4 regions of the Echinicola marina genome follow, and region 1 is predicted to be linked to each of the others. Evidence: riboswitches for the same ligand, from Rfam matches in the RefSeq annotation. Region 1 holds a riboswitch; each other region holds the start of a gene.
What was found. Region 1 has a riboswitch for S-adenosylmethionine ahead of KZP23_RS11530 (trans-sulfuration enzyme family protein). Riboswitches for the same ligand answer to the same signal wherever they lie in the genome.
Positions count from the first base shown of each region.

Region 1 (7,711 bases):
CCGGTTATCTTGGGAAAATCACCCAAATCGACTCTAGATGGGACAGAAACTGGAACTGGAAAAGACCAGTACCAGATCCTTCTTTAGAAAGAGCCATAAACTGGAGAATGTACAAAGAATATTCCGGAGGATTACCTGCAGAATTGCTTTCCCATCAAATAGACTTTATCAACTGGGCTTTTGAGACCCATCCAGACACCATAATGGGCGCAGGTGGAATTGATAATTATGACGATGGAAGGGAAACCTTTGATAATGTCCAACTGATCCTTCGTTATGAAAAAGCTGGAATGATTGGGAATTTTGGTGCCACCTGCAGCAATGCTCGTGAAGGATATTCATTCAGCATCAAAGGGACCAAAGGCACTGTGGACCTTTTAATGAATGAAGGGTATTTTTACCCAGAAAAAGAACGTATGGAGGAATTGCAAATAGTTGACGGGGTATCTGGAGCTACCAAACTCACCTGGAAAGAAGGAAAAGGTATCCCTATTTTGGACGAAAAAACCAAAGATGGGACTATTTATGCTTTGAAAGATTTTCATAATTCCATCATGAACAAAGAAACACCTGCTTCTAATGTGATCAGCGGAGCAACCACTGCAACATGTATCCACTTGGCCAACCACTCAACATATAACAATACTATCGAAAGCTGGAAACCAGAATACAATTATGGATAAGCCGTAAAAGATTCGCATAAAATTTTAAGCTGCACCTCAATGTGCAGCTTTTTTTCTATCCAAACTTAACCATTTGAAAACACTGGCGTAATATTGAACCGAAATTCGCATTTATCTTCACTTCCCTGCTAAATCTAGCCTAAAAAACAGCCCATCCTGACCACAAAGACATATTTTCACTAAAAACAGGCTCAAGCCAAGCTGTAAAAAGACATGGATTTGACAAAAACCCAAAAACAAGTTCAAAAAACAACCTGTTTTCCATTATTTTACACAAAACACACAAAAACAAGTGTAAAATTTAGGCAAAAAAAAGAGGAATCGCCTCATGGATTCCTCGAATGGGTTTATTTTAACTGACTAACAGCCGCATATATTTTGGAAAAAAGGACTTTATTCCTCGTTTTTAACACCAAAACTTCTTTAAACATAATGAAAATATCTCTAACCGCAATAAAACCGCAAAAATATTTTCCACTCCAATTTTCATCTCCTTCACATCAAAACACAATTAACACCTTGTATTTAACCATAAAGAAATACTAAAACGGTTTATGCAAATATCCCTACCATTAATTAAAACCATATTATCACCCAAACACCTTTTCTTGATATTTTTCCAGATTCTTTAAATCTTCAAAGGACAATAGAATTATATTGGTATTATAAACATTCACAATTCTCTCAATTAACTTTTTACTATGGAAACAATAGATGAAGTGATCAGCAAAATGGACAAGATCGTCTTTGATTGCCAGCAGACTGCCAGCAGAATTGGCTTTTTTGCTATTCTTTACAGAAGAGTAACCATCCGAATCAAGGAAGGAATCATCAACAAGGAATTCGAAGACAACGCAAGAATGGAAAAGCTGGATATAATATTCGCCCAACGTTTCTTTGATGCTTATAACCTGTATTTAGAAGCAAAACAACCTAGCAAAAGCTGGTTTTGTGCCTTTGAAACAGCCGAAAAATCCGGCACCACCATCCTTCAACATTTATTATTGGGAATTAACGCCCACATCAATCTTGATTTGGGAATAGCAGCCGTCGAAACAATGAAAAATGGAAACCTTCTGGATATCAAAAATGACTTTGATAAAATCAACATCATATTATCCGAACTGGTAGACGGAGTAAAATCCAACTTATCCAAAGTATCACCCATTTTTGGTTTCTTGATCAAATTCGCCAATGGAAAAGATGAGGTATTACTCAATTTCAGCATTCAGATCGCCAGAGATGGGGCATGGAAGTTTGCCAATGAATACGCTATTGCAGCAAACCTTGACCAAGCCTTAAACAATAGGGACTTGTCCATACTGAAAATCGGAAACAAAATCGCCAAGCCTGGCAGAAGATTAAGTGTGATCACAAAATTCATCAGCTGGACCGAATGGAAATCAGTCCCCAGGGTAATGGACCAACTAGAAGTAATTTCAAAGGAAAACATGCCTCTCCAACTTTCTTTTAACAAACTGGAAACAGCCTGATCATACTAGCCCCTCACCGACTTCCACACCATCTTCCTTTGAAGGTTTTTTTCCCAATTTTTCTTCCAGCCAATCCCGTTCTGTTTTTGAAATCAAAACAGAACGGTGATTCTTGTCCTGGATTTTTAGTTTATTCTCTAACGCACTGGTTTCAGAAAAATACTTCAAGCGCATATCACTTGCCTCCTGCAGCTTAAATTTCTGCTCATGAACATAAACAGCCACAGCACTTTCCGATTTATCCAACAATAAATCATAAGGCCCCTTATTCGAGATCAACTTAACAACAACCGGTGCAGTTTCAATGGCCACAAACAAAAGAACTATAAATAAATTAGCTGCAGCTATCGCCTTACTCTCTGCGGTAAGTGTTGCAAGTGCATCCATTCTCGCCGCCATGCCGTCATATTGATCGATCATTGACTTTTGCTGCAAAAAAACCTGTTCTTTATCTTCCAGTATTTGATTGATTTGGACTTCATTTTTATCAATTTTCGCCCAATTTCTTTCACGAACCTGAATCAAAGCATCTTCAGCAGCATCCAGCTGTCGCTCTTTCTTCTCAGCATTTACCCCCAAGCCAACAATCCCCGTTGTACCTGTCGTCTTTTCCCCAAAACGCTCCGAATCATATTCCTTTTGTTTCTGATCACGAAAAGCCGCTTTTTCCTGTATTTCCTGCTTCAGCAAATCATTTTCTTTTTCCAGCCTTTCCACTTCTGGAAAAACAACCATCAAATTTTCCCTAGAACTGGCCAGATCCTTAAGCTTATTAGCCTCCAGCTTTTTATTGATTTCCTTTTCAAAAATCTTCAATTCTAACGGCTTAGAAATAACTATAGCCAATAACACCGCCAAAATCAATCTTGGAAACGCCACTCTCAATTCTGACCAGAAGCTTTCCCGCTTCCTCATACCAGAAACAATGAACCTGTCTAAATTGAAAATCATCAAGCCCCAAACCAAACCAAAAAGAACTGTCCAATACCACACTTCAAACACAGTAAACAAAGCATAACCGCCGGAAAGAGCCGCAAGCAAACCTGTAAAAAACACAGCCCCTCCAATTCCAATATATTTATTGGATTCAGTTGGACATTTCCTTAATAAGGCCATATTGCCTCCGCTACAAAACCACAGAAAATCCTTAAGTTTCTCCATTATCTTTATTAAACTTTACTACCATACCTGACTTCTCTTCTAATCATCAAAAAGTGGGCAATTCTGCGTTCAAGATACTTTTGATTTCTAGGGATATATAATTAATGTGACCAATCCTACCCTAAATGCCACCAATCCCCCTTTTCTTGTTTCAAAACTTATAAAATCAATCTTGAAATCACCCAAAGACAAAAAACACAACAGCGTACAACCTCCGCTACTGTACGGAAAAATGTTCGAATTTGGGATTTATTCATATTTTCCGATCACAGGACAGCTAATTTTCATCCATTATTGATAACTTTCTAAAAAAACCAAACGCTTTATCATGACAAATCCATTCTATTCAAGCCCAAAAACTCTCCTTTTCCTGTTGACCATATTGCTTAGCCTACAACTTCAAGCCCAAAATTCCCCCGAAAAATTCAAAGAAGAAGTTGAGTCAATCGTTCAAAATACCCCTATTCCAAATTCAGCAGAACCAATATACCTTTTTACCGGAAGCTCCAGTATTAGAAAATGGACAGATATTCAAGAGTATTTCCCTGATCAGACTATAGTCAATACCGGATTTGGCGGCTCCCAAGCCCATGAGCTATTATTCTATGCCAACCAACTTATCATCAGGTATCAACCACAGAATATATTTATCTATGAAGGTGATAACGATATTGCCAGCGGCAAAAACCCCGTCACCATCCTTAACACCATGAAAAAACTGGTCACAAAGATCCATAAAAGTTTACCAGAGGCAGAAATACATTTCATCAGCCCAAAACCCAGTCCGTCCAGATGGGAATTAAAAGAGCAATATGAAGCCCTCAACAGGTTAATGGAAATCTATTGTAAAAAGACGGACAAAGTGTCTTTTATCAATATATGGGACATTACACTTAATGAAAACGGAAAACCAATGCCCGAAATCTTCATCGAAGACATGCTGCATTATAACGATAAAGGCTATGACCTATGGTACTCGGTCCTAAAAAACTATATACCTCAATAGTACCCAACAAGAAATTTTAGATCGCAAAATATAAATTGTTTGGAATTTCAACGAGGCTAATGTTACTTTGTATCACTTCAGGCAACTGATTTATAAAGAAGAGGCGAGAGATCAGGCTCATTGACCCTCTGGCAACCATTCGCCACAACGAAAAGGTGCCAAAACCTGCCCAAAATTAAAGGGAACTATAAATTAGACATTATGATCCATTTACGTACACAATTCTTTTTCTCTATTCCCCATCGTATTTACATAAAATATGCCATGTCCGGTATAAGGAAAAGTACGAATTGTGACATTAATTAATTTTACTAACCTGAAAAATCCCATCATGTCCAATAAGCATTTTGAAACCGAAGCTATAAGAATCGCTTCTTCTAAATCCAACCAAAGAGAACACTCTGCCCCTATTTACCTGACTTCTAGCTTTACTTTTGATAGTGCTGAAGAAGCCCGTCAGATGTTTGCAGATGAGATACCTGGAAACATCTATTCTCGATATGCCAACCCTAACAGCTCTGACCTCATAGAAAAAGTTTGTGCAGCAGAAGGTACAGAAGATGGCATAGCTACAGCATCAGGTATGGCTGCTATGTTTGGCAGTATGGCCTCTATCTTACAACAAGGAGACCATATACTTGCTTCCCGCTCACTATTCGGATCCACCCATCAGTTGCTCACAAGGGTTTTTCCAAAATGGGGCATTACATCTACCTATGGTGACATTTCCGACATTCAAAACTGGGAAAAACTGGTTCAGCCCAATACTAAAATGTTATTCATAGAAACCCCTTCCAATCCCGGCTTGGAAATCATCGATCTGGAATGGGTAAGTGCTTTCGCAAAGGCGCATAATCTGATCCTGGTTGTGGACAATTGCTTTGCTACTCCATACCTACAACAACCAGCCAAATGGGGGGCTGACATTGTTGCCCATAGCGCCACCAAATACATAGATGGACAAGGAAGAGTATTGGGAGGATTGATCTTAGGCAAAAAGGAATTGATCCAAGAGGTACAGTTTTTCACCAGACATACCGGCCCCAGTCTTTCACCATTTAATGCTTGGATACTTTCCAGAAGCATGGAGACTTTGGCGGTAAGAATGGATAGACACTGCTCCAATGCCCTTACCGTAGCCGAATATTTCCAGGACAACAAAGACTTGGAATTTGTAAAATACCCATTCCTTAAGAGCCACCCTCAGTATGACTTAGCCAAAAAACAAATGAAGCAAGGAGGTGGCATCATCACCTTGACATTAAAGGGGGGAATCGAGAGGGCACAAAGGTTTATAGACGAATTGCAGATGATCACTGTCACTGCTAACTTGGGCGATAGCAGAAGTATCATCACGCACCCTGCCTCCACCACACACAGTAAATTAACAGAAGAAGAAAGAGAAAGAGTAGGCATCTTGCCTGGCTTGATCAGACTTTCCACGGGACTGGAACATCATGATGACATCATCGCTGACGTAGAAAGAGCCCTGGAAAAATCCAGATAAATAAAATTTCGATTTTTGAACAAAATCCTTCATATTTTAAATGTGAAGGATTTTTTTTTGTAGCATTTTTTCATCGTGTCTCGTCTAGACACTATCTAAATAGCGCTAAAACCATGAAAAAATATTACTTCTCTATTTTTGTCATTTTTCTGGCACTTACTTCCTGTATGAACGGAGATCCAGAAAACGCTCCCTTGGCCCCTAAACTCAGAGTACTCAAAGACTATGAAAAAGACCTTGCCAACAGCAGCAGCAATTTCGCTATTGACCTTTATTTACAACTCAAAAAATCCGGAAACCCTAATTTGTTTTTCAGCCCATTCAGTATACAGCAAGCCCTATCCATGACCATGAATGGTAATAAAGGAGAAGTACTGGAAGAATACAAGGAACTACTTGGCTTTGAAAACACTAGCCTAGAGGAAGCAAATAATGCCAATCATGAACTCACTCAATTTCTAAAAGAGGTAGATTCTAAAGTCACCTTGAATATCGCCAATGGAATTTGGTACAGGGAAGGACTGAGCGTAAAAGCTGCCTTTCAGCAAACCATGCAAAAGCAATACCTCGCCGCCTTAAGTACCTTGGATATGAAAGATCCAAATTCTGCTGAGATCATCAATCAATGGATAGAAAAAAACACCAATAACCTCATCAAGGATATGATTGACCAAGTCCGTCCTGACGCAGTTATGTACCTCGTCAATGCCATTTATTTTTATGGAGACTGGAAATATCAATTCGACCAAAACCTAACTTCCAAAGCACCTTTCCATACCAGCCCTAGCGAAAGCCATCAGGTAGATATGATGAGTCTTTCCGACCCTGCTGACATCAATTACTTCAAATCAGATAACCTTACCTATTTGGAGATACCCTATAGTACTGGTCAATATTCCATGGGCATTATTTTACCAGACGGACCCAACTTAGCTGCTATAGAAAATGAACTTTCCCTTTCGCAAATCGACCATTGGAAAGAAAACCTTCATCCAAGTGCCGCTATCATAAAAATGCCCAAATTCAAAATGAGGCAAAAAATCAACAACTTGAGAGATGATCTAGAGGCAATGGGACTGGTCACTCCATTTTATTTTGACAACAGAAACTTCACCGAATTATTCGACAGTCATACTGACCCATTAAAAATTAGCAGGGTTATACATGATGCTTTGATTGATGTAGATGAAAAAGGTACTGAAGCTGCTGCTGCTACAGTTGTAGAAATTGAACTCACTGCTGCTAATCCTACTCCCCTTATCATCTCCATGGACAGACCTTTTATCTTTTTCATTCAGGAAAAACACAGTGGAGCCATTTTATTTATGGGAAAACTCTCCGACCCAAGTATTTTATAAAAAGCAAGGGCCGATCCAAATGGTTCGACCCTTGCTTTTTATCATTTCTACTCTTCTTGTTTTAATAAGGGTGAAGAATAATAATTCACCTCTAATGCTTTCATTCTTTCCTCATGCTTAATAAGCCTGGATTTATAATCATCCCAGTCCCTTAAAGCTGGCTTGGTCCAAGCAATCTCTGCTATACCTATCAACCTTGGAAAAACCATATACTCCAATTCTTCCATTGTTGAGATGGTTTCAGTCCACAAAGGAGCCTCCACGCCCAAAATATCGCCTTTATCAATTCCCTCTTCCAAGGTAGCTGGATCCCACAGATACGCACTATCCAATTCTATATAAGCCGCCCAATGCAATCCCAGTTGGGTCGTAGAATCATATTGCATATCCAAATAGGCCCTTGTAGCTGGAGATATCAAAACTTTCGCACCTTGATCTACAGCCATTTTCGCATTTTCTGCTTTTGCCCAATACTGCGCCGTGGCACTAGGCCTCAAAGCGGC
Region 1 is NZ_CP080025.1:2,758,017-2,765,727, reverse strand. It holds gene KZP23_RS11550 (Gfo/Idh/MocA family protein) at 1-683, shown strand, start outside; gene KZP23_RS11545 (DUF5995 family protein) at 1,385-2,176, shown strand; gene KZP23_RS11540 (DUF4407 domain-containing protein) at 2,177-3,337, opposite strand; gene KZP23_RS11535 (SGNH/GDSL hydrolase family protein) at 3,666-4,343, shown strand; SAM riboswitch class I at 4,431-4,537, shown strand; gene KZP23_RS11530 (trans-sulfuration enzyme family protein) at 4,675-5,850, shown strand; gene KZP23_RS11525 (serpin family protein) at 5,964-7,208, shown strand; gene KZP23_RS11520 (beta-N-acetylhexosaminidase) at 7,256-7,711, opposite strand, start outside.

Region 2 (7,711 bases), 1.9 Mb from region 1:
CCCAAAGAGCCCTGCAATAAAAAGTGATAGGGTGGTGCTGAACAGCACACTCATAAACTTAAAACTTCCTAGTCTTGTCTTTTTCCTTAGAGATTTGCTCATGTTGCTATGAATTCCTCCAAAATTAATCAGCTATCTGTATTAAACCAATCTTATCTTAATTATATCATCTTACTCTTCGGAAATTTGCACTTATCCAAATTCAGTGCTGTTTTCACTTCGATCATGATTGTTTAACTTAATTAGATTTTAAACGGTATTGTCTCTTGATATAGTATTTTTTGGAAATCTTTGGTAGGAGAGAGGTTCTCAGAACCTAAGATGGAGGGGGATGGCTGTTTGGTCTGTAATCACCAAATAAAAGACTTAGGTGCAATGTTTTAGATCATCAAATTTGAATGTGTTTTAGAATATTGTTTTGAATAATGTTGAATATTTTTCTTTTATTTGGGTTTTCTTTGCTGATTTGACCGGTGATGAAAGTTTAGTTTGATATTAGGAATCGTAATCAACTGTAATGAAGGAAATAGTAGAAGCTGTAAATAATATAGTTTGGAGTAATGCCTTGATCGTTTTGTGTTTGGTAGCAGGAGTTTATTTTTCTGTAATGACCAAGTTTCTCCAAGTAAGGTATATCAAGGAAATGCTTCGGCTTTTGTTTAAGGGCAAGCCTTCGGAAAAAGGAGTTTCTTCATTTCAGGCCTTTGCCTTGGCCATCTCAGGTAGGGTAGGTACAGGAAATATTGCTGGTGTGGCGACTGCCATCGCCATGGGAGGTCCCGGTGCCATTTTTTGGATGTGGGTAATCGCCTTTTTAGGTTCTGCCTCTGCATTTATTGAATCTACTTTGGGCCAGCTCTATAAGGAAGTCAATGATGGAGAATACCGTGGTGGTCCAGCTTATTATATAGAAAAAGGGCTAGGCGTCAAATGGTACGGTTTATTGTTCGCTTTTGCGACCATTTTGAGTATGGCGGTATTTATGCCTGGAGTGCAGAGTAACAGTATAGCCCTCAGCATGAAAAATGCATTTGAGATTCCTGCTGAAATCACCGGAATAGGAGTGACCATATTATTGGGCTTGATCATTATAGGCGGGGTGAAGCGTATCAGTAAGGTGGCTGAAGTGGTTATCCCATTTATGGCCGCTGCCTATATATTGATGGCAGTTGTGATCATCTTTATGAATATCGAGGAGGTGCCGGGTGTTTTAAGCATGATCATTGGTGCTGCATTTAATCTGGAATCGGCTTTCAGTGGCGTTTTCGGTATGGCCATAGCTTGGGGTGTAAAAAGAGGCATTTATTCCAATGAAGCTGGGCAGGGCTCAGCACCTCATGCTGCAGCTGCTGCGGAAGTCAGTCATCCAGCTAAGCAGGGCTTGGTCCAGGCCTTTTCTGTGTATGTGGATACATTATTTGTTTGTACTGCCACAGCCCTGATGATTTTGTTTACAGGTCAATATAATGTGATTAATCCTGAGGGAGGCTTTCTCGTTGAGAATTTACCTGGTGTGGAAATAGGTCCTGAATATACCCAGTATGCAGTGGCGACGCATTTTCCTGATTTGGGAAGCGGATTTGTTGCGGTTTCATTATTGTTTTTTGCCTTTACTACCATTATGGCCTATTACTATATTGCGGAGACCAACCTGAGTTATCTTAATAGAGATAGGCATAGGGCCTGGTCAGTATGGGGGCTTCGCTTATTGTTCCTTATCACTACTTTTTATGGGGCTATTCGTACTGCCCAGTTGGCTTGGACCATGGGGGATATTGGAGTAGGTATCATGGCTTGGTTAAACGTTATTGCCATTTTACTATTGAGAAAGCCGGCCTTGAAAGTATTCAGGGATTACACCAAGCAATTGAAAGAAGGAAAAGAACCTGTTTTCAATTCCAAGGAAGTTGGTATCGAGAATGCTGAATTTTGGGAAAACAATAAATAAGACTATTCCCAGATCCCTTTGGGCACGATTTCAAGGACATGCCCGAAGGGATCTTCAAAATAACAGCTTTTCAGCCCATCTTTCCATTCCTGTTCATGGGTGATTTCTATCCCTAAGTTGATTAGTTCATTTTTCCTGTTTTCGTATTCCTTTGCGGTTACTTCAAAGGCAATATGTTGCTTACCCTTTGCAAAATGAGCAGGTAGGGAGCTTTCTTTTTGGGTGGTTTCAGGGATAAAACAGAGCAGTACCGAACTGCCACACCTAAAAAATATATGCCGATTGATTTCCTTGGAAATAATCGGCATACCTAGGTTATTGTGGTAAAATTTTTCTGCCTTATCCAGGTCATTGATATAAAGGCATGTTTCTTTGATCTGTATGAATTCCATGATTTAATTTAATCAATCTATCGGGAAATTCACATTGATCTTTTTCAACTTATAGAAGTGGCTACACTTGATTTGAGGAAGTCTTCAAGCAAATCCAAGGCAAGGCTATCATTAATTGCCAATATGGATAATTCTTCCCTAATGATGCTCAACTCATTTAGCAATATACTAGCAGTACTTAGTGGAGTGATGGCCCAGTACTGATCATTTCTGAAAATGATTGATTCAGCATTTGTAAAATTTTCTAAGGTTGTACGCTGTTTAGCTCTTAAAAGTACTTTCTCATGGACTGCTTTAGGAATAATGGTAACTGGACTTTTTCCATTCAGTTTATCGTAACCATAAGCATATCCACTTTCCAATTTACATAGGTCGGCATATACAGAAGCTCCAGTAGGATAGCTTCCAGCACCTTTGCCCAAATAAAATTGTTCGCCTAGATTGATGGAATCCACCTTGATGGCATTGTATTCATTTTCCACCATAAATAGTGAGTCCTTGGGCTTGACCAATGAAGGAAGAATATAGGCTGCTATTCCATCTTCGCTTCTGTAGGCCTTAGCGACCAATTTGATCTTTAAACCAAATTCCTTCGCTAGATTGACTTCTTCCAGGCTAATGTGTTGAATACCCAGTGTAGCAATGTTTTTTTCTTCAATATACTGCCCAAAGGCATGCAGTGCCAATATGGAAAGCTTGCTCTTTACATCACTTCCATTGAGGTCAAGACTGGGATCTGCTTCAGCAAAACCATTTTCCTGAGCCAAGCTAATGGCCTCAGCAATGCTTAATCCGTCTTCAAAAAGGCGGGTGAGGATATAATTGGACGAACCATTGAGTATGCCTTCCAATGAGGTGATTTGGTCACCGGCAAACTGGGTGTCCAAGGTGGTGATCACAGGGATGCCTGCAGCAGCTGAGGCTTCATACAATAAGCTGCCTCCAAAGTCTTTTTCCAATTGGATAAGCTCAGGAAGGTGATTGGCCAACATTTTCTTATTGGCAGAGATGACCTTTTTACCTTTTTTGAGCAGGGTGCTCACATAATCATAGGCTTTGTCAGCATCGGAAATCAACTCTATACCTGTTTCGATGTCATTTTCCAAAATATCTTTTGGCTCAAAAGAAAAGGAAATTTCACTGTTTCTTTTTTTATTGGGGTTTTGTACTACAATGGTGTTGGGGGCCAGGCCTTGTTGGTGCTTTTGGGCAATCTCATAATACCCTTGACCCACAACGCCAAAGCCAAATAAGCCAATCTGTTTAGCCATTATTTTCCAGATAAAAAGATTTTAAAATATAATTTAACTGCTCATTTTCAACCAAGAAGGCATCATGTCCATATATGGAACTGATTTCTCTATAAGTGCCATTTGGCACATTTTTACTGATAAATTGGGATTCCTCTTTGGTAAACAGGAGGTCTGTATTGATGCCGATGGATAGGACCTTGGACTTGATCTGTGAAAGTGCAGCTGCTGTGCCTCCTCTGCCTCTTCCCAAGTCATGGCTGTCCATGGCTTTGGTCAGCACCCAATAAGAGAGGGCATTGAACCTATTGGCCAATTTCTGTCCTTGGTACCTAAGATAGGAACTGACTTTAAAATGGTCGGTTTTCTCTTCAGTTTCGCCTTGGCTGGCCTGAAAGATATCTTGGTGCCTATAGCTCAACATGCCTATGGCCCTGGCTGCTTCCAGTCCTTTTTTGCCTGCATCAGGATGGTTTTGTCCCCAGGTACTGTCAGACTCTATGGACATTCTTTGCGCTTCATTGAAGCCTATGGTCCAAGGGGAGGTCTTGGCATTGGAAGCGACAATAATGGTGTTTTTAACGCTTTCGGAAAGTTTATATGACCATTCCAAGGCTACTTGTCCTCCAAGGGAACCGCCAATCACCGTATCTATTTGCTGAATGCCAAGGTGCTCTCGAAGCCTGTCAAAGGCATTGGCCATATCCCTGGTAGAAAGGTTAGGAAAGTCATAATAATATGACTTCCCTGTGTTAGGGTTTTCACTTAATGGCTGAGTGGAACCGTAACAAGATCCTAGCAAGTTGGCACAGACAATGAAGTATTTGGTAGGGTCGAAAAACTTGTCTTCTCCCACTAGTCCACTCCACCACTCATGGACATTGGCATCTCCAGTAAGGGCGTGCAGTACCCAAATAACATTGTCTTTTTTAGGGGTAAGGTGTCCTTGGGTAGTATAGCTCAGTTGGAAGCCTGGAAGGCTCTCTCCTGAATCCAACTTCAATTCTTCCTTACAATGGAAAACTTCTTGGCTCATATCGGTAATCAGATACGGTGATTGTAAGTTCATTTTACTATTTTATTTTTTCAAAGGCAGCACTTAGGTCAGCTTTGATATCATCAATATGTTCTATGCCCAATGACAAGCGCAATAGAGAAGGGGTAACCCCTGCGGCTAGTTGTTCTTCATCGCTGAGCTGTTGGTGGGTGGTTGCAGAAGGTTGAATAATCAAGGTCTTCGTATCGCCCACATTGGCCAGGTGGGATACCAGTGAAAGGTTATTGATAAAGTCAGCAGCAGCTTCTTTATCGGCTTTCAATTCAAAACTCAATACACCGCCAAAACCATTGGTCAGGTATTTTTGGGCCAAAGTATGGTAAGGACTGCTTTCCAAACCTGGGTAATTTACTTTCTGTACTTTAGGGTGATCTTCCAACCACTTGGCAATGGCCAAGGCATTGTCCACTGTCCTTTGTACCCTTAATGAAAGTGTTTCCAATCCTTGGATAAGCTGAAAGGCATTAAATGGACTCAATGCAGGACCAAAGTCTCTGAGGCCTTCCACTCTTGCCCTGATGGCAAAGGCAATATTGGGCAATCCCAAGGGGTTGTTTTCTCCGAAAGTCTCCCAGAAATTCAGTCCATGGTAACCTTCAGAAGGCTCAGAAAACTGAGGGAACTTGCCATTGCCCCAATTATAATTTCCTCCATCTACAATTACACCACCGATGGAGGTTCCGTGACCACCTATCCATTTGGTGGCAGACTGTACCACGATATTAGCGCCATGGGCCAAGGGCTTGAACAAGAATCCAGCTGCTCCAAAGGTATTGTCTACCACTAATGGAAGATCATGTTCCTTGGCCAGTTTTGCAATATTTTCAAAGTCTGGAATATTGAATTCTGGATTCCCAATGGTCTCTACATAGATGGCTTTTGTTTTATCATCTATACGTGCTGCAAGATCAGCGGCCTTATCACTTTTGGCAAATCGGGCATCTATTCCAATTCTTTTGAAGGCCACCTTGAACTGGTTGTATGTTCCTCCATATAGAAAAGGAGAGGAGACGAAATTGTCACCCGCTTGTAAAATATTATTAAGGGCGATAAACTGTGCAGCTTGTCCTGAAGCAGTTGCCAGGGCAGCTACACCACCTTCTAAAGCTGCTACTCTTTTCTCGAAAACATCCGTAGTTGGATTCATGATCCTGGTATAGATGTTTCCAAATTCTTTTAGGCCAAAAAGGTTGGCTCCATGTTCTGCAGAGTCAAAAACGTATGAAGAGGTTTGGTAAATAGGTACTGCCCTTGACTTTGTTGTTGGGTCTGGTTCTTGTCCAGCGTGGAGCTGAAGGGTCTCGTAATGATAAGTTTGTGACATGTTTGTAACTTGTTAGTTAATTGACAAAGAAATTTTTAAAGAAGTGGTATTAAATAATAATGTGCCCGGATTAGAAAATTAAGGGCATATATTTAAGATTGTGCATTGATTTGATGCACCTATAAAAGTTGAAATCTGAAAATGCTGCTTGTTGCTTTGTCTTTGCTGTAATCCTTATTGTAAAATTCATATCTTAAGAATTTATATTTCCAAACGAGGATATTCACGTTTGGCAGGAATTGGCACCTTGGATTTTCCAGGTTGCCAGAGGGTCTATGAGCCTGTCTCTCACCTCTTCTGTATAAATCCTGAACTTTTAAAAAGTAAAGGATAGCACAAAGTAACTATTCAAATTTTGAATTTGCAAGCTTTCGAAAAATACTTTTAATTAATTTTTTCACCTTTATATAACCTATTAAACCAATAGGGAAAACGGTTTTTAAGAGAGAGGGGAGGGCAAAGGAGTCAATGGTCCATTAAATCAGTTTTTTGCGTCCGAAAGTATTTGAAAGTTTTTGACGATGTGTCTATTTCAGTTCTGAATAGGAGCAGTACTTTCTCTCTAAAAAGGATTAAATTGTTTTATAATCAATATTGAGGGTGAAATTATTTTTCATGAATCAAATGGATTTGACTGGGAGAGACAGGGAAACTTAGTAAAAAATAAATGAAGGCTGTCTCATTTGTTCAATTCCCGGGTCATTTTGATCTTCTGGGACCTGGACAAGGTCCCAATCATGAATTTTGAGACAGCCTCTTGTCTGCTTATTAATTAGGAGTGGCGTGGATTATTCTTCGTGGAAATAAACTGCAGAGGCACCCGCTACCTGCTGATTAAAGGCAGGGCTGGGGTTACCGTTACTGCTGAAATAGTTATAAGCCAGTACCTTTCCGCCCCCATTGGCCCTTTCTGCTACAAATATCATTTGAGATTTTGCACTGTATGCGACATCTACCGGATTACCAAGGAAGGTGTTGCTGCCTTCAATCCTTGCTTGTTGGGCCATCGTAATAGTGCCTCCATTGGCGGTAGCGTTTAACTTATTACTAAAATCAGTAATGATCGTAACCGCTCCATCATTATCAGATCCCGCATCGCCTATATCTGTCAATGCCATCAGGTCATCTTCCTTAGAATAAGTAAGTCCATGGGTTCTTATTATTCCCTCAATGGTCACTCTTTTACTAGGATTGATCATGCCGCTTGAATTGGAAAAGAAGTTGGTAAATACCGCCAGATCACTGTCTTTATCTACAATGGCATATAGCGTATTTCCCTCTATGTGAATTCCCCAAAGGGCAAAGTCCACGGCAAATGTCTTTTGTAAAGTAAAACCTGAAGAGGTCTTTTGGTAAACGTATAGGCTGCTTTGGTTGCCATTGGCCGCGACGGGTGAATCGGCCACTACCACCATATCATTACTAACGGCTATTTCCCTGCCACTTACGAATCCACCTGTAGTGTTTATTCCCAAGGAGATGGAAATCCCAGTGCTCACCATCGATGACATGATATTACCGTAAACATTCAGGGAGTTATCCGAACGTACAAGTTGGATGATCTCATCTGATTCAGCATCATAATAAATACCATCTGCATCTGTACCAGCTGAACTTGTAATGGTAGTGGTAATATTATTTTCATCAGAAAAATCGATAATGGAGACTTCCCCGCTGGTATTGGAAGAAACAAAAAGAGAGGCTACATTATTTTCAGGCATGCCCATATCGTCATCATTG
Region 2 is NZ_CP080025.1:4,630,673-4,638,383, reverse strand. It holds gene KZP23_RS18820 (cell division protein FtsX) at 1-102, opposite strand, end outside; gene KZP23_RS18815 (alanine/glycine:cation symporter family protein) at 518-1,948, shown strand; gene KZP23_RS18810 (VOC family protein) at 1,951-2,340, opposite strand; gene KZP23_RS18805 (homoserine dehydrogenase) at 2,385-3,611, opposite strand; gene metX (homoserine O-acetyltransferase MetX) at 3,604-4,659, opposite strand; gene KZP23_RS18795 (O-acetylhomoserine aminocarboxypropyltransferase/cysteine synthase family protein) at 4,664-5,971, opposite strand; SAM riboswitch class I at 6,170-6,279, opposite strand; gene KZP23_RS18790 (hypothetical protein) at 6,760-7,711, opposite strand, start outside.
Region 2: it holds a riboswitch for S-adenosylmethionine, as region 1 does, so the genes downstream of both, KZP23_RS18795 (O-acetylhomoserine aminocarboxypropyltransferase/cysteine synthase family protein) here and KZP23_RS11530 (trans-sulfuration enzyme family protein) in region 1, are expected to answer to the same signal.

Region 3 (7,711 bases), 1.6 Mb from region 1:
AAATGCCGCACTCATCAGATTGGGATCAAATATCAAGGTGTCTACAAAAACACCATTGGGCCCATGCATAAAGGGAATGATAAAAGGCATCCATTTTCCTCCCAAAAAGGTTCTTCCGATCAAATAAGCTGCTTTGTTTCTGTAAAAAACCTGCTTCAAGACTTGGGTAGTGGTACTTTTGTCTACTTCATAGCGGGTAAGGATGACTTCCCTAATACTTCTGACCAAGAATTGTACGTCCTTTTCCTTCTGAAAGTAGGGGGCTTTAAAATCAAAATCTTCCAATATTTTCCGGATGATTTTTTGAACTCCCCATGTGGACGGATAGTTATGAAAGAGATTTTCCTGAGGATGAATTTCGCAGGAGTCATAGCCCTCCAAGACAAACATTAATTCTTCATCAATGGACAGCTTGGCAACTGACTTTCTGATTACAGAATTATAAAATGATTCTGCCAACTCCTTATCATTTCTTTCATTGATCGTTTCTGAAAAAGAATGTTTGACAGCTAGCCAATAATGACGGTCATTTAAGTACTCACCATAATTGACCTTACAAATTTTCACCACTTCATTCACACAGTCTTTGTAAAGTCTTAACCTTTGTCTTTGATTAAGTTGAACACCATCCCAATCTCTTTCCCTGAAATAAATCGGCGCCCGTTTGGTATACTCATTAAATGAATTGATGTATTTGATGTATCCGTTTATGATTTCGTCGACGACTAGTGGTTTTTTGGTACTTGCTCTAAACATATTGTTGATTTATCTCCTAAAGCCTAACCGAAGTTAATTAATTCATCAGAAATTAGCTGAACTACAATAAGCTATATCATTAATTTTTGAAAATAACCCCATTCTTGAAAAGCTTTTAATTTCTTATTAAACTCTTTGTTCTTAAAACAAAATATAATTTTATTATTATTTGGTAAAATCATATTTGGAGAAATATTAATAGGGAGTGCTGATCGGGTTTTGGATAAATTATTTCTTCCGCAATCGATTGTTTGTAGAATGCAAATATTTTTATACCTTTCCAACAAGTTATCCAATATATTGGATAACTGAACAATAGGTTTAATAGGTTTGATAGTATAAAAAGGTCCGATTAATAATCGGACCTTTTTTGTGGAGCCGTTCTTGATGCAGTCACCTATTTTTGAATTATCCCTGAATATTGTTTGTTTAAACCAACAAATAGCAGCATTTATTTCCATGGAATTATTGAAAATAGTTAAACATTTAGAAGCAAAGCTTCATGGACCATTGCCTGGAAAAAAAGGACAAATCCTAATGGCTCCACAGCCTTTGGATGAAGCAAGATTTGCCAACCATGACGTAAAAAATGCGCGGAGAGGAGCCGTAATGATCTTGCTTTATATGAGCAAGGGAGGCTGTATGGTTCCCTTTATCAAAAGACCTGAATATGAAGGCAACCATAGTGGGCAGGTTTCTTTTCCTGGTGGTAAATGGGAAGAAGAAGACATTGACTTAAAGGAAACAGCATTAAGGGAAACCGAGGAAGAAATAGGCGTGGACAAAAAACAGATAACCGTCATCGGGAAAATGTCCAATTTGTATATTCCTCCAAGTAATTTTCTGGTCACACCTTATATTGGTTTCTCGGAAAAGACGCCGATGTTCCGCCCAGACCCAAGAGAGGTCAGTAGGATTATCCACAGTGACTTCTCTGCTTTGATGGACAAAAAGAATATAAAAGAAACTTCTTTTGAACTAGCTTCAGGTTTCCAACTAAGAGCGCCATATTTTGATATAGAAAAAGAAGTAGTTTGGGGTGCTACTGCCATGATTTTGGGAGAACTAATGGCCATTTGGCAATCATAATGGCCGGGTATTATATTTTTTTTTAAGCTAGCTTTTGCTTGTTTTGTAGTACTTTAAATTCATTTAATTTATTATACATGCAGGAATCTACTCCTTTGATCAGCAATGATGCTGTTGTGCTAGGTCTTCTTTTTGGTATTTTAGCATTGGTTTTTGGGACAGCTAGCAGTAAAAGACCATTCTGGAAAAAGTTTTATAGGGTAGTACCTTCTGTACTTCTTTGTTATTTTCTTCCTTCGATTTTCAATACCTTAGGAATTATTTCAGGAAGTGAATCCAAACTTTACTTGGTCGCGTCCAGGTATTTATTGCCTACTTCATTGGTTCTCTTGACCTTGAGTATAGATTTCAAGGGTATCATAAAACTAGGTCCCAAAGCCTTGATCATGTTTCTTTCCGGAACTTTGGGGATTATTCTGGGTGGCCCTATTGCCGTTTTATTAGTTTCTATTTTTGATCCCTCCGTTATAGGAGGGGTTGGTCCTGATGAGGTTTGGAGAGGTCTGGCTACAGTAGCAGGCAGCTGGATAGGCGGTGGTGCTAACCAAACGGCCATGCTCAAGACCTTCGGTGCTAGCCCTGAACTGTTCAGTTCTGTCATTGCCGTGGACGTAGTGATCGCCAATCTATGGTTGGCATTTTTACTTTTCTGGGCGGCAAATCCCCAAAAAATAGATAAGATATTCAAAGCTGACAGTTCAGCTATCGAAGAGCTACAGAAAAATATACAAGCATATCGGGGCAGTATTATGAAAATCCCCAATATGGGTGATACCTTCAAAGTATTGGGGGTGGGTTTTGTGATTACAGGAATTTCCCATTGGATAGCAGATTATGTGGCGCCTTGGATAGGAAACAATTATCCACAGCTGCAAAAATATGCCCTGGATTCTACTTTCTTTTGGATAGTGGTGATCGCTACTTCAGGGGGACTAATCTTGTCCTTCACCAAGGCACGGAATTTGGAAGGAGTGGGGGCCTCACGTTTGGGCAGTGTTTTATTGTATGTACTGATCGCCACAGTAGGCATGCAAATGGATCTGTTTGCCATTTTGGATAACCCATCTTTGTTTATTGTTGGGGCAGTTTGGATGCTTGTTCATATCAGTATAATGCTAATAATTGCGTATCTTATAAAAGCACCTTTCTTCTTTGTAGCGGTTGGTTCCCAGGCCAACGTAGGGGGAGCAGCTTCAGCACCGATTGTAGCTTCAGCCTTTCATCCATCTTTAGCCCCAGTTGGGGTATTGTTGGCTGTATTTGGCTATGCCGTTGGGACTTATGGTGCGTATATTTGTGGCTTATTATTACAATTCGTATCAAATTAACTATGGCCCTTTTCCGAAAATTCATATTTGTATGTACAGGAACCGACTGTAAAAAAAACGGTTGTAAGAGCCTATTGAAAGATATAAAGGACTTGACCAAACTGGATGATCATAAGGGTAAGTATAAGATTGTCAAAACAAAATGCATGGATTTTTGTAAATCCGGACCAATAAGTGTTGTAAGCAACGAGGTGATAAAAAAATCCACCAAGGAAAAATTGAAGGCAGTATTGGAAAATAAAAATCATTGATACCAATCATCTAAAAAGTGCTGCTGTACATGTTTGTATATAAGATATGTACAGCAGCACTATGATTTATTTGGGCTCAGTAATCACGGCTGTTCCGCTGGCCGTAACCATTAACATGCCATCTCTAATTGTTTCATAATCCAGATCCACACCAACGACGGCATTTGCTCCATAAGCCATAGCTTGCATTTCCATTTCCCTTAATGAGGTAGTTTTTGCTTCTTTCAGTACCTTTTCATAAGCTCCGGACCTTCCTCCGACAATATCAGTAATACCCGCAAAAAAGTCCCTAAAAATATTTGCCCCAATAATGGTCTCTCCTGAAACTATTCCACAATATTTTTTGATTTCATGTCCTTCAATATGTGGTGTTGTAGTAGTAATCATTGTTTTTCTTTTAATTGATTCAAAATTATTACTTTCTCTAGGCTAAATATAAATTGAAATAATGAGAATTGATCCATCATTTTACATTTCCTCAAGGCACTTTTTTTGCTTATTTGCTCAGAAATATACTTGGCGATCATTATAGGATATTTAGGGACCTGATAGTAATTCACGTTTCACGGGGATTTTGGAGGTCAAAATGGCCATATCCTTAATTAAAGTTTTAATTTTGAGTTGAAATATCTATACATGAAAAGATCTTTAGTTTCGATAATACTTTTATTGCTGTGGGGAAACAGCCTTTTAGCCCAACAGCGCAATTTGTACCAAAGGACCAGTGCCAATTTTTTCTATGGTATATCAGGAGCACCTCTTTTGGATTTTAATAAGTTATTGGAAGATAGGGGAGACTCGAAAATCTCAAGTAGTTACCGAAGTTTTGGTCTCGGCTATCAGACGAGGTTTAACGATTTTATTATTGGCACAGAGATCTATCAAAATAATGGATTAAATACGCAATATGGAGATTATATAATTGATTATCGGACCAGTAGGGTATTTCTAAATGTAGGATATGCCTTTACTGAAGAGGGAAAAGTACAACTCATTCATTTCATGTCCATAGGCATGGGGTATATGAACTTCCAAATGCTCAAGGACCAAGCCCCAGAATCAATGGATGCTTTTTTATCAGCCCCTGCCCAAGGTTTTATATTGCGAAGAAACGATGTTAACAAAGGGGCTGAGAATTTCGGGAGTTTTCTGACTGAAATTGGTTTTGAACTTGGTTATGACCTTGATTTGTTGTCGGCTGAAGAAGTAATAAGTCTTTCGGCCAAGTTTGGATATTCTTTCAATCCATTTGAAGAATCATGGAAAATTAAAGGGATGAACTTTGACAATATACAAAGTGGTCCCTTCCTTAGAATAGGGGCTGGCATTACTTTGCCCGAATCCAACTATTTCTACCGGGATGCTACTTTGGCCCTAAACCTATTTTATGGATTTCATTTTACCAAGCCCAAATCTCTCAATAACTACCTGGTCAATAATGGGTATCAAAAGTTGGATGGTTGGCCTACCAATATCGGTGTGAAAATTGTCGGAGAAAACAGGGGCTTTATGTATGGTGTGGACCTTTATAATGCCAATCAAAGCGGTGATGCCAATGCATCCTACCATCAAAGTTTGAGTAGTACAAGGGTGTATGGCAACTTAGGACACAAACTTTTGGATTTGAACAACTGGGAACTCGGGATGATGGGGGGATTGGGCTACGCTTCTTTGAGGTATTCATTATTGCATAAATACAAATTGGATTTCCCTAGCTTGATAGACCTTCCTGAATATGATGGGGAATTGAAAAAAGGAGGGTTAATGGCAAAACCTGAAGTCTTTTTGTCCTATGCTTCCAGCCTTTCCAAAAAATCACAATTGGCACTTAAGTACTCAATCACAGCTGGCTACGAAATCCCCTTGGCAAATTATAAGTTGGCAGATGTGAACATGTCCAGTTATATGGCCGGGCCTTTTCTACAATTCGGCTTGGGAATAAGACCCTAAGTCCAATAAACCGATTTTTTCTGTTGTCAAATAGAAATCTAAATAAAATATCTTCTTTGCAATTTTTTTCCATCTTTTCCTGTTAACTTTGGGATTGCTTATCGAGAAAGACCGAGGGAAGGGCCCAGTGACGTCTTAGCAACCTGAACAATACCAAGGTGCTAACTCCCATCCTGAGTAAGACAGGAAAAGATGAGCGGCAGATAAATGCTTCATTTTTCTTCCGGTTCTTGCTCGATATAAGCTTTAGAATAACAATGAGCATGAATACTAGAACGGATATATTACTTCAGCAGCTTAAAAAGAAAATTTTGATCCTTGATGGTGCCATGGGGACCATGATACAGCGGTATCAATTGGAAGAGGATGATTTTAGAACTGCAGCACTAAAAAGTCACCCAAAATCATTAAAAGGCAATAATGATCTACTTTCCCTCAGTCGACCTGATGTGATCAAGCAGATCCATGAAGCCTATTTGGATGCCGGTGCTGATATATTAGAGACCAATACTTTCAGCAGTACTTCTATTGCACAGGAAGATTATGACCTTTCTCATTTAGCTTACGAATTAAATGTAGCTTCAGCAAAAATAGCAAAAGAGGTCGCATTGGCCTATTCAGAAAAAACTCTCGATCAACCAAGATTCGTCGCTGGTGCCATTGGACCTACCAATAGAACAGCTTCAATTTCCCCAGATGTAAATGATCCCGGTTTCAGGGCGGTAAACTTTGATCAGTTGGCAGAAGCATATGCAGAGCAGATCAGGGGGCTCATTGATGGAGGTGTGGATATACTTTTGGTGGAAACCATATTTGATACCTTGAATGCCAAAGCAGCCGTATATGCTATTCAGGAAGTCTATGAAGAAAAAGGCATTCCATTAGATCCTGATGAAGGGGGCATACCGATCATGATCTCAGGTACCATTACAGATGCCTCAGGAAGGACCTTGTCTGGGCAAACTACAGAGGCTTTTTTAATTTCATTGTCACATGTACCTTTGATCAGTATTGGGCTGAACTGTGCCCTAGGAGCAAAAGAACTAAGACCATATCTTAAGGTTTTGGCTGATAAGGCACCTTTTTATGTCAGTGCCTATCCTAATGCAGGATTACCCAATGAATTTGGACAATACGACCAAACAGCACACGAGATGGCGGACCAAGTGGAAGAATTCCTAAAAGACGACCTGATCAATATTTTGGGTGGTTGTTGCGGTACTACGCCCGAACATATTAGGGTGATTGCCGAAGTCAGTAAAAAATATGAACCCAGAAAACTAGCGTTTGCATAAGAAGAAGAGTGGGAATGGACAATAATAAAAAACATGATCTTTTGAAGCTTTCAGGGCTAGAGCCTTTGGTTTTTACCCCTGAATTGAATTTCGTCAATATTGGTGAAAGGACGAATGTTACAGGATCTAAAAAGTTTGCCAGATTAATTCTTAATGGACAGTTTGACGAGGCTTTGGAAGTGGCCTTGGATCAGGTACGTGGCGGTGCTCAGGTACTTGATGTCTGTATGGACGAGGGGATGCTTGATGGTGAAGCGGCCATGGTAAAATACCTTAATCTTTTGGCTTCTGAGCCTGAAATCAGCAGGATTCCAATAGTTATTGACAGTTCAAAATGGAATATTATCCTTGCAGGGCTTAAGTGTATCCAAGGTAAGGGTATCGTCAATTCCATTAGTTTGAAAAATGGTGAGGAAGAATTTGTCAGCCAGGCCAAGGTCATCAAGAAATTTGGAGCGGCTGTAGTGGTAATGGCTTTTGATGAGGATGGCCAAGCTGATACCTACCAAAGAAGAATCGATATCTGTAAGCGGAGTTATGATATCCTTGTAAAAAAGGTCAAGTTTAACCCTCAGGATATCATCTTTGATCCAAATATATTCCCTGTAGCCACAGGGATGGAAGAACATAAAACCAATGCCATAGACTTTTTCAAAGCCACCCAGTGGATCAAGGAAAATCTGCCTGGGGCTAAAGTAAGTGGTGGTGTAAGTAATGTGAGCTTTTCATTCAGGGGAAATAATCCTGTAAGAGAAGCTATGCATGCCGTATTTCTTTACCATGCTATCCAACATGGAATGGATATGGGAATTGTCAATCCAAGCATGCTGGAAATATATGATGATATTCCAAAGGATCTTCTGGAACATGTGGAAGATGTCATTTGGAACAAGCGGGATGATGCCACGGAAAGATTGTTGGATTTTGCGGAAACGGTCAAGTCATCAGGGAAAAAAGAAGTCAAAAGTGAAGCATGGAGGGAAGATCCTGTAGCCAAGCGTATGGAACATTCCTTGGTGAAAGGTATCATTGATTTTATAGA
Region 3 is NZ_CP080025.1:4,312,901-4,320,611, forward strand. It holds gene aceK (bifunctional isocitrate dehydrogenase kinase/phosphatase) at 1-756, opposite strand, end outside; gene KZP23_RS17440 (NUDIX hydrolase) at 1,216-1,845, shown strand; gene KZP23_RS17445 (DUF819 family protein) at 1,923-3,173, shown strand; gene KZP23_RS17450 ((2Fe-2S) ferredoxin domain-containing protein) at 3,176-3,424, shown strand; gene KZP23_RS17455 (YbjQ family protein) at 3,491-3,811, opposite strand; gene KZP23_RS17460 (hypothetical protein) at 4,061-5,374, shown strand; SAM riboswitch class I at 5,470-5,573, shown strand; gene KZP23_RS17465 (homocysteine S-methyltransferase family protein) at 5,638-6,669, shown strand; gene metH (methionine synthase) at 6,684-7,711, shown strand, end outside.
Region 3: it holds a riboswitch for S-adenosylmethionine, as region 1 does, so the genes downstream of both, KZP23_RS17465 (homocysteine S-methyltransferase family protein) here and KZP23_RS11530 (trans-sulfuration enzyme family protein) in region 1, are expected to answer to the same signal.

Region 4 (7,711 bases), 210 kb from region 1:
TGAAAAGACTTACAGGTAATATCATGACCATCAATATTTTTACAGAGGATGAAGACAGCCCCTATGACGAAACCTTTATCCAGGGATTCTCCAGAATTGATGTTAAGAGAGAACTTTTAAGGGTTGAAGGTGTGGCACAAGCCTCTTTTGTAGGGAGAAGAAACTATTCCATGAGGATTTGGCTAAACCCTGAAAAGCTCGCGCTTTACGGTTTGGTACCACAAGATGTAGTCAGTCAGATCAATGACCAGAACTTTGAAGCAGCTCCTGGAAAATTTGGAGAAACTTCAGAGGAAGTCTTTGAAACAGTCATCAAGCATAAAGGCAGGTTCAATACTCCAGAGCAGTATGAAAATATTGTCATCAAATCCAGAAAAGACGGTTCCATCCTTTACCTAAGGGATATTGCCAGAATCGAATTGGGTGCCACCAACCTGGCCAGTGACAACACCGTAGATGGCAGGCCTGCAGCCACCATCAATATCACGCAAACCAACGATTCGAATGCCAAAGAAATAGATGAAGAGATCAGGAAGGTCATGGAACGCATCTCCAAAAACTTTCCTGAAGGCATCACTTATAATATTTCTTATTCGGTAAGAAATCAGATTGACGAATCAATGGACCAGGTAATTCACACCATTGTGGAAGCCTTTATTCTGGTGTTTATTGTGGTGTTTATCTTCTTGCAGGACTTCAGATCTACAATCATTCCGGCCATAGCCATACCGGTTTCACTTATCGGTACCTTCTTCTTCTTACAGTTATTGGGATTCTCCATCAATGTATTGACCATGTTTGCCATGGTGTTGGCGATCGGTATAGTGGTGGATGATGCCATCGTGGTGGTAGAAGCTGTCCACCACAAATTGACGCACGATCGATTGCCTCCGAAAAAGGCTACTATTTCAGCCATGAAGGAAATTTCCTCTGCGATCATTTCCATCACCATCGTTATGGCAGCAGTATTTGTTCCTGTAGGCTTTTTGGAAGGTCCCGTTGGAATGTTCTATAGACAATTTGCCTTCACTTTAATATTTGCCATATTAATTTCAGCAGTCAATGCACTTACGCTAAGTCCTGTGCTTTGTGCGCTTATTCTAAAGCCTGAAAAAGAAGTCGAGGATAAGGATCTCCCAAAAGTAAAAAGAGTCCAAAAGAGGCTCTTCACTGCTTTTGAAACAGGTTTCGAATCTTTCACTCACCGGTATGTAAAAATCGTAAAGTGGTTTTTGGAAAAGAGGACCGTGGCTATTTCGGGGCTGGTTTTGATATTGGCCTTGACGGTTTTCTTATTCAAAAACACTCCAAGCGCCTTTATTCCTTCTGAAGACGACAGTTTCTTGACATATTCACTGGTAATGCCCCCAGGTTCTTCCCTGCACAGGACCAGGCAGCCACTACAGGAAGCCGATTCGATACTTAGAAATCATCCAGCGGTTTTGACCGTGAACAGTGTATCAGGCTTTAATGTCATTGAAAATGCGCGAAGCCCATCCTTTGCAATGGGGTATATTTCCTTAAAACCCAAATCTGAGCGTGGAGAGGTGAAGGATCTAGATGCCCTTAAGCTGGATTTAATGAACAGGATGAAAGACATCGATGAAGCAAAAATCAATGTCTTCTCCAGACCAACTGTTCAAGGTTTTGGTGAGTTCAATGGACTTGAGATGGTTATTCAAGACAGGGTTGGTGAAAGCTTCACTGAATTCAGTGCTACAGCTGACGCCTTTATCCAAAAGCTTATGGAAGCTCCTGAAATAGAAGACGCTTTTACCAGCTTCAATGCCAATTACCCACAATATGAGGTAGAAATCGATTATGTAAAGGCAAAGAGCATGGGCGTAGAAGTGCAGGACATGATGCGTTCCATCCAAAGTTATTTTGGGAGGGTGCAATCTGGAGACTTCAATAAGTTTGGAAGGCAATACAGGGTTTATATGCAAGCGGATGTAGCTTACCGTGAGGATCTTCAATCCATGGATGCCATTTTCGTCAGGAACAACAAAGGTGAAATGGTTCCGGTCAACACGCTTATCACACTAAAAAGGGTCTATGGTCCGGAAATCGTGAACCGATACAACCTGTTCAATTCCATTACGATCAATGCTACACCGGCTGAAGGCTATAGTTCCGGAGATGCCATGAACGCCATTGAAAAATTGGCAGAAACCGAACTCTCTAATAATTATAGCTATGAGTGGACAGGAATGAGTTTGGAAGAAAAAAGCTCTGGAGTACAAACCGCGGTAATTTTCATACTCAGCTTGGTATTTGTCTACTTCCTGCTCGCTGCACAGTATGAGAGTTATTTCCTCCCATTTGCGGTATTGTTTTCTTTACCATGTGGGCTTCTGGGTGTTTTTATCGCCATCAACCTGGCCGGTATCAACAATAATATATACGTACAGGTGAGTTTGATCATGCTCATCGGACTATTGGCAAAAAACGCCATATTGATTGTTGAGTTTGCCAATCAAAAGCGAAAAGAAGGTTTTTCCATATTTGATGCAGCCGTAGAAGCGGCAAGATTAAGGATCAGACCGATCATTATGACTTCTTTTGCTTTCATCGCTGGATTGATTCCTCTGATGTGGACAGAAGGTGCCTCAGCTGTTGGAAACGAGTCTGTCAGCGTAGGTGCAGCAGGAGGCATGTTCGCCGGAATGATTTTGGGGATTTTCATCATCCCAAGTTTATACATGATCTTCCAAATCATCCATGAAAAAGTAAGTGGAAAAGTAAAGCAGCTTGAACCAGCTACAGCTTAATTATGAGAAACAAATTAGATAGATATAAATCGAGTCCTGTTTCGTCTCTATTGATCATTATCCTGGGCATTGTGATTTTGACGGGATGTAAAGCAGGTAAAAACTATGTGAAACCCGACTTGAATTTACCTGCTACTTTTCGGCATGTAGACTCTGACTCTGTTCAGGTAGATTCCACAGCTAAAACAGCTGCTATAAGGAATATTGCTGAATTGACTTGGGAAGAGTTCTTTGAAGACAGTATCTTGGTCAAGCTGATCAATAAGGGAATGCAAAACAACCCTGGCTTACAGCAAGCAAATGGTCAAATGAAAATAGCTGAGGAATATCTTAAAAAATCCAAAGCCAATTTCTTTCCTGAAATTGCAGTGGGTCCGAGCTATGAGTCCCGAAGGTTTTCTGATCAATCCTATGCACGCCCCAATAACAAACATTATGAGGGTGTAGAAAATCCTCCATCGCAATGGTTTTTGGAGCGGTCAAGAAATATGTTTTCCATGCAGTCCAACTGGGAGATAGATCTATGGGGAAAATTCAGGAGAGAAAAGGAGTCTAGCCTCGCCAAATTGATGCAGCAGGAATCCTTCCAAAAAGCAGTAAAGACGGATCTTACCGCACAAATTGCCACTGCATATTATAAACTGATGATGCTCAAGGAACAGCTGGATGTAGCAGAATTTAACCTCAGGCTAAATGACTCCACGTTAAGTATAGTGGAACTCCAATATGCCTCAGGCATGGTTTCTTCATTGGCCATCACACAGACGGAATCTCAGAAACTGATTTCCGCTTCACTAGTTCCACAAATCGAGAAACAAATCGCCATTCAGGAAAACAACCTAAGTCAGCTTTTGGGAGAATATCCAGGCGAAAAATTCCTGGTAAAAAGGGATTTGGCAGACATCCAGCTGCTAAGTGAAATTGCAGTAGGCGTACCCATGGAATTAGTCAGAAATCGACCGGATGTGATTGCCTCAGAAATGAACCTTATCTCGGCCAATGCTGATGTGGGCATTGCCCAAGCCATGCGCTACCCGTCATTGAAAATCGGGGCTGATATAGGCTTTGACGCCTTGAACGCCGGTGACATTTTTAGCCCTACAGCCTTATTCGGCAGATTTGTTGGTTCATTGACCCAGCCTGTCTTCCAAAACAGAAAGTTAAAAACTAATTATAAAGTATCACTGATAGAAAGGGACAATGCTGAATTGGCCTTTCGAGAAAAAGTCATCGGAGCTGTCACAGAAATCTCCAACAAACTCATCAGTATTCAAAAGGCCGAAGAGGAATACAATATTGCCAAAGAAAGGCTAAAAAATTCCAGAAGAGCAGTAAGAGACTCCTATTTATTATTTAGTAGTGGTTATGCCAATTATCTAGAAGTGATCAATGCCCAAAGCAATGCCCTGGACACTGAACTCTATATGGTAGATGTAAAAATGCAATTACTTATCGCCAATATAGAGTTGTACAGAAGTTTGGGTGGCGGCTGGAAATGATAACACAGACTCATCTCCAACAAAAACATACCCTAAACCAACTAAACGCCCTAAGGTCAAATCTGGCCTTGGGGCTTTTTGCTTCAACTAAAAAATACAAACAGTCCGTATCCAGGACCAAGCTGAAAAGATGGGGGAAAACAATCTATTTTAGCTTTGATATGCGCTATTTATTAAATGCCGTTTATTTATGGGGCCAGATTGCAAATCTGGACCAGAAAGGAAGCTTTTGAACAAAAAAGAGGGCTAAACCCAGCTTTACCCCAGCTTTGATACAGCTTTGCCCCAGCTTTGGTATTACTTTGGGACAAGGTTGGACCAAGCCGAAAAGCCAGGGAAAAACAATCTATTTTAGCTATGCGCTATTTATTAACCACAGATGGATAAAGATGAACACGGATATTTATTTATAATTCATCTGAGTTCATACTTTTACTCAATTGACTAGCTAGACAGGTCTGTGACTTCAACTACGTCTAATCCAATAAGGATTGGACAAAATTTAAGCTTGAAATTATTCACCCCAGAAATATTGATTGACCCCGCAGCCAACAACAAAACGCCCCACTTAAATAAAGTGGGGCGTTCAGTATGGTTATTATTAATGGTCTATTATTTATTCTATAAGCTCAACTCATTGAGCAACAATTTTTCTTCAAGTCGGTGTTTTTCTTGATTTACAAGCACTTTTTTCAACACTTTCTTGAACCTGATTTCTTCATTCACAATTCTAAATACCTTTTCAAGATATTCTTTGGCTACTGACTCGTTGTTTTTGTAAAACTTCAAAGAAAAACTTCTTTTCTCATGAACATTCTCCAAAAACACTTCCTTAGGCTGACCAGCCAAAACAATTCCTCTGAACAATGCATAGTGATCAGCCAATTCAGCATCTAAGCTGAAATAGACTACCTGAAAGCTTTTATTGGAATTTTTAAAATTGGCGAAGTCAAAAGCCCCCTTTCCTTCTACTTTAACTGCATCATGCTGCTGTAACCAATCAAACACATTGATATTGGATTGATCCTGTACATTATTTCTGATTACAGATTTAAAGCTAAAGGTATTTTGATTAATTACTGAAGTATTATAGTTAGAAGCTGTAGCTGTCATGGTATGTCTTTTTTAAATTGTTATTAGTTGTTAGAATTTTGGCTGCGTTGAGATCTTTCAACAACAGCAGCGTTTTGAGCCATTCAATAAGTAGTCCTGCATTCGCTGTGTTCCCATCTTCCTTTTCATTTATAGATCCTTTAATTGTTTTAGGCAGGATTTAGCACCTTTTCTCCCCGCCATCCAATAAGAAGGTTCGAGAGGGATAGGTTGCTATAGGTTCACTGAGCCTGTTCTCTCCCCTATTCTTTATAAATTAGCTACTTACCTCAGCGGCTTTTCACTAATAACTTCTTCAAAGGTAAAACATTTTTTCTAATTTACTAATATCCCTATAGATTTTGTAGGGTTTTATTTTCATCATTGTGATTGCCCCATTAATATTCAGACAATCAAAACCTAATCCACATTCAATCAGACCACATTTTTCCAAGGCCAAATGAGTTAAAATTATTTTTCTTCCGTAAAAAATATTCTATCAATCCCTTCTTCATTACGCAAAAGCAGATCATATTTTAGAAAGCCTTTAGATCAAACCACCCTATATGACCTACACCATAGTCATCCAAGGCTTACATATGAATATTTGGAAGAGTCATTTTAAAGCCGCTTCCTATTTATGCACATTTTTAACTACTTTTGTGGGGATCATTTTACATCCATGGTTGATGTATACCACAACCCAAATAAACCGAAGAGAAAAAGGTCATGAGAAACATTGAACTGGTAGAAGTAAGGTCAGAATTGGCAGCAGGCACCAGAGGCGCAAGTTTAGGAATAGATGCGCTAAAAATCGCCAGCCTGGACAAAAAGTCAAACTTTTTCACCAAGTTTGACCCGATCAGTGTACCCGATGCCAATAATTATCTATGGAAAGACAATATCTATCCAAACGCAAAATACATTGACGGGGTATATGAAGTCATCAATAATGTCCATGATACCATCAAGGCCCTAAGATTGGAAAAAAAGTTTCCAATCATTCTAGCAGGAGATCATTCTACTGCTGCAGGAAGTATCATGGGGATAAAATCTGCAGCCCCTGACAAAAGGTTGGGCGTGATCTGGATCGACGCACATGCAGATATCCACAGTCCCTATACCAGTCCTTCAGGAAATATGCATGGAATGCCATTAGGCATGTGTCTCCAGGAAGACAATCTAGAAAACAGGGTCAAGTCGCCATCAGAAGAAGAAATTCAGTATTGGGAGAAACTCAAAAAAATAGGGGGTGATTTTCCAAAGATCAAAGCGGAGGATATCGTTTATATTTCTGTAAGGGACACTGAGGAACCTGAAAATGCATTGATTAAAAAGCATGGTATTAAAAACTTCACTACCAAAGAAGTGAGAACAAAAGGAATATCAGAAGTTGCCCAGGAGGCCTTGGCCCTATTAAAAGACTGCGATCAAATTTACATTTCCTTTGATGTGGATAGTATGGATAGCAATATTTCCAAAGGAACTGGTACTCCGGTACCGGATGGTTTAAGCGTAGATGAAGCCATCCATTTAAATGAAGAATTGATAAAAGATAAAAGAGTTTGCTGTTGGGAAATTGTAGAGGTTAACCCAACCTTGGACTCGGAAAATGTCATGGCTGAAAATGCCTTTGATGTTCTGGAATCCATGACCCATTCATTGGTAAGCAACTTTTAAGTATAAATTTAAAATAAGAATGACCATTCAGAAACAAATTCTCCAAGCCATCAGCCAAGCATTTGCGGCCACTTTCGATCATCAGGTGGATGCTGAATCAATTGCACTACAGCCAACCCGTAAAGAATTTGAAGGAAATTACACCTTTGTGATGTTTCCCTTCTTGAAATTCACCAAGATGAAACCTGAGGACAGTGGTGAAAAAATCGGGCAATATTTGGTGGAGAACTGTGAAGTAGTTAGTGCCTATAATGTGGTAAAAGGTTTTTTGAATATTTCTGTTGACGAGCAATCATGGCTTGAGGTATTTCAGAAATTATATAAAAATAAAAACCTCGGACAGCTTCCTGCAAAGGGCGAAAAGGTCATGGTGGAATTTAGCTCTCCCAATACCAATAAACCTCTCCACCTTGGTCATTTGAGGAACAATTTCTTAGGCTTTTCAATTTCTGAAATTCTTTCTGCAAACGGTTATGAAGTTATCAAAGCCAACTTGGTCAATGACCGGGGTATCCACATCTGTAAATCCATGGTGGCTTACCTACACTTTGGTGATGGCGAAACCCCTGAGACTGTAGGATTGAAAGGAGACCATCTTGCCGGAAAGTATTATGTACTTTTTGACAAAGCCTATAAGAAAGAAATTCAAGCGCTCATGGAAAAGGGCCA
Region 4 is NZ_CP080025.1:2,966,140-2,973,850, reverse strand. It holds gene KZP23_RS12430 (efflux RND transporter permease subunit) at 1-2,771, shown strand, start outside; gene KZP23_RS12425 (efflux transporter outer membrane subunit) at 2,774-4,270, shown strand; gene KZP23_RS12420 (hypothetical protein) at 4,892-5,383, opposite strand; SAM riboswitch class I at 5,510-5,641, opposite strand; gene rocF (arginase) at 6,092-7,042, shown strand; gene argS (arginine--tRNA ligase) at 7,062-7,711, shown strand, end outside.
Region 4: it holds a riboswitch for S-adenosylmethionine, as region 1 does, so the genes downstream of both, KZP23_RS12420 (hypothetical protein) here and KZP23_RS11530 (trans-sulfuration enzyme family protein) in region 1, are expected to answer to the same signal.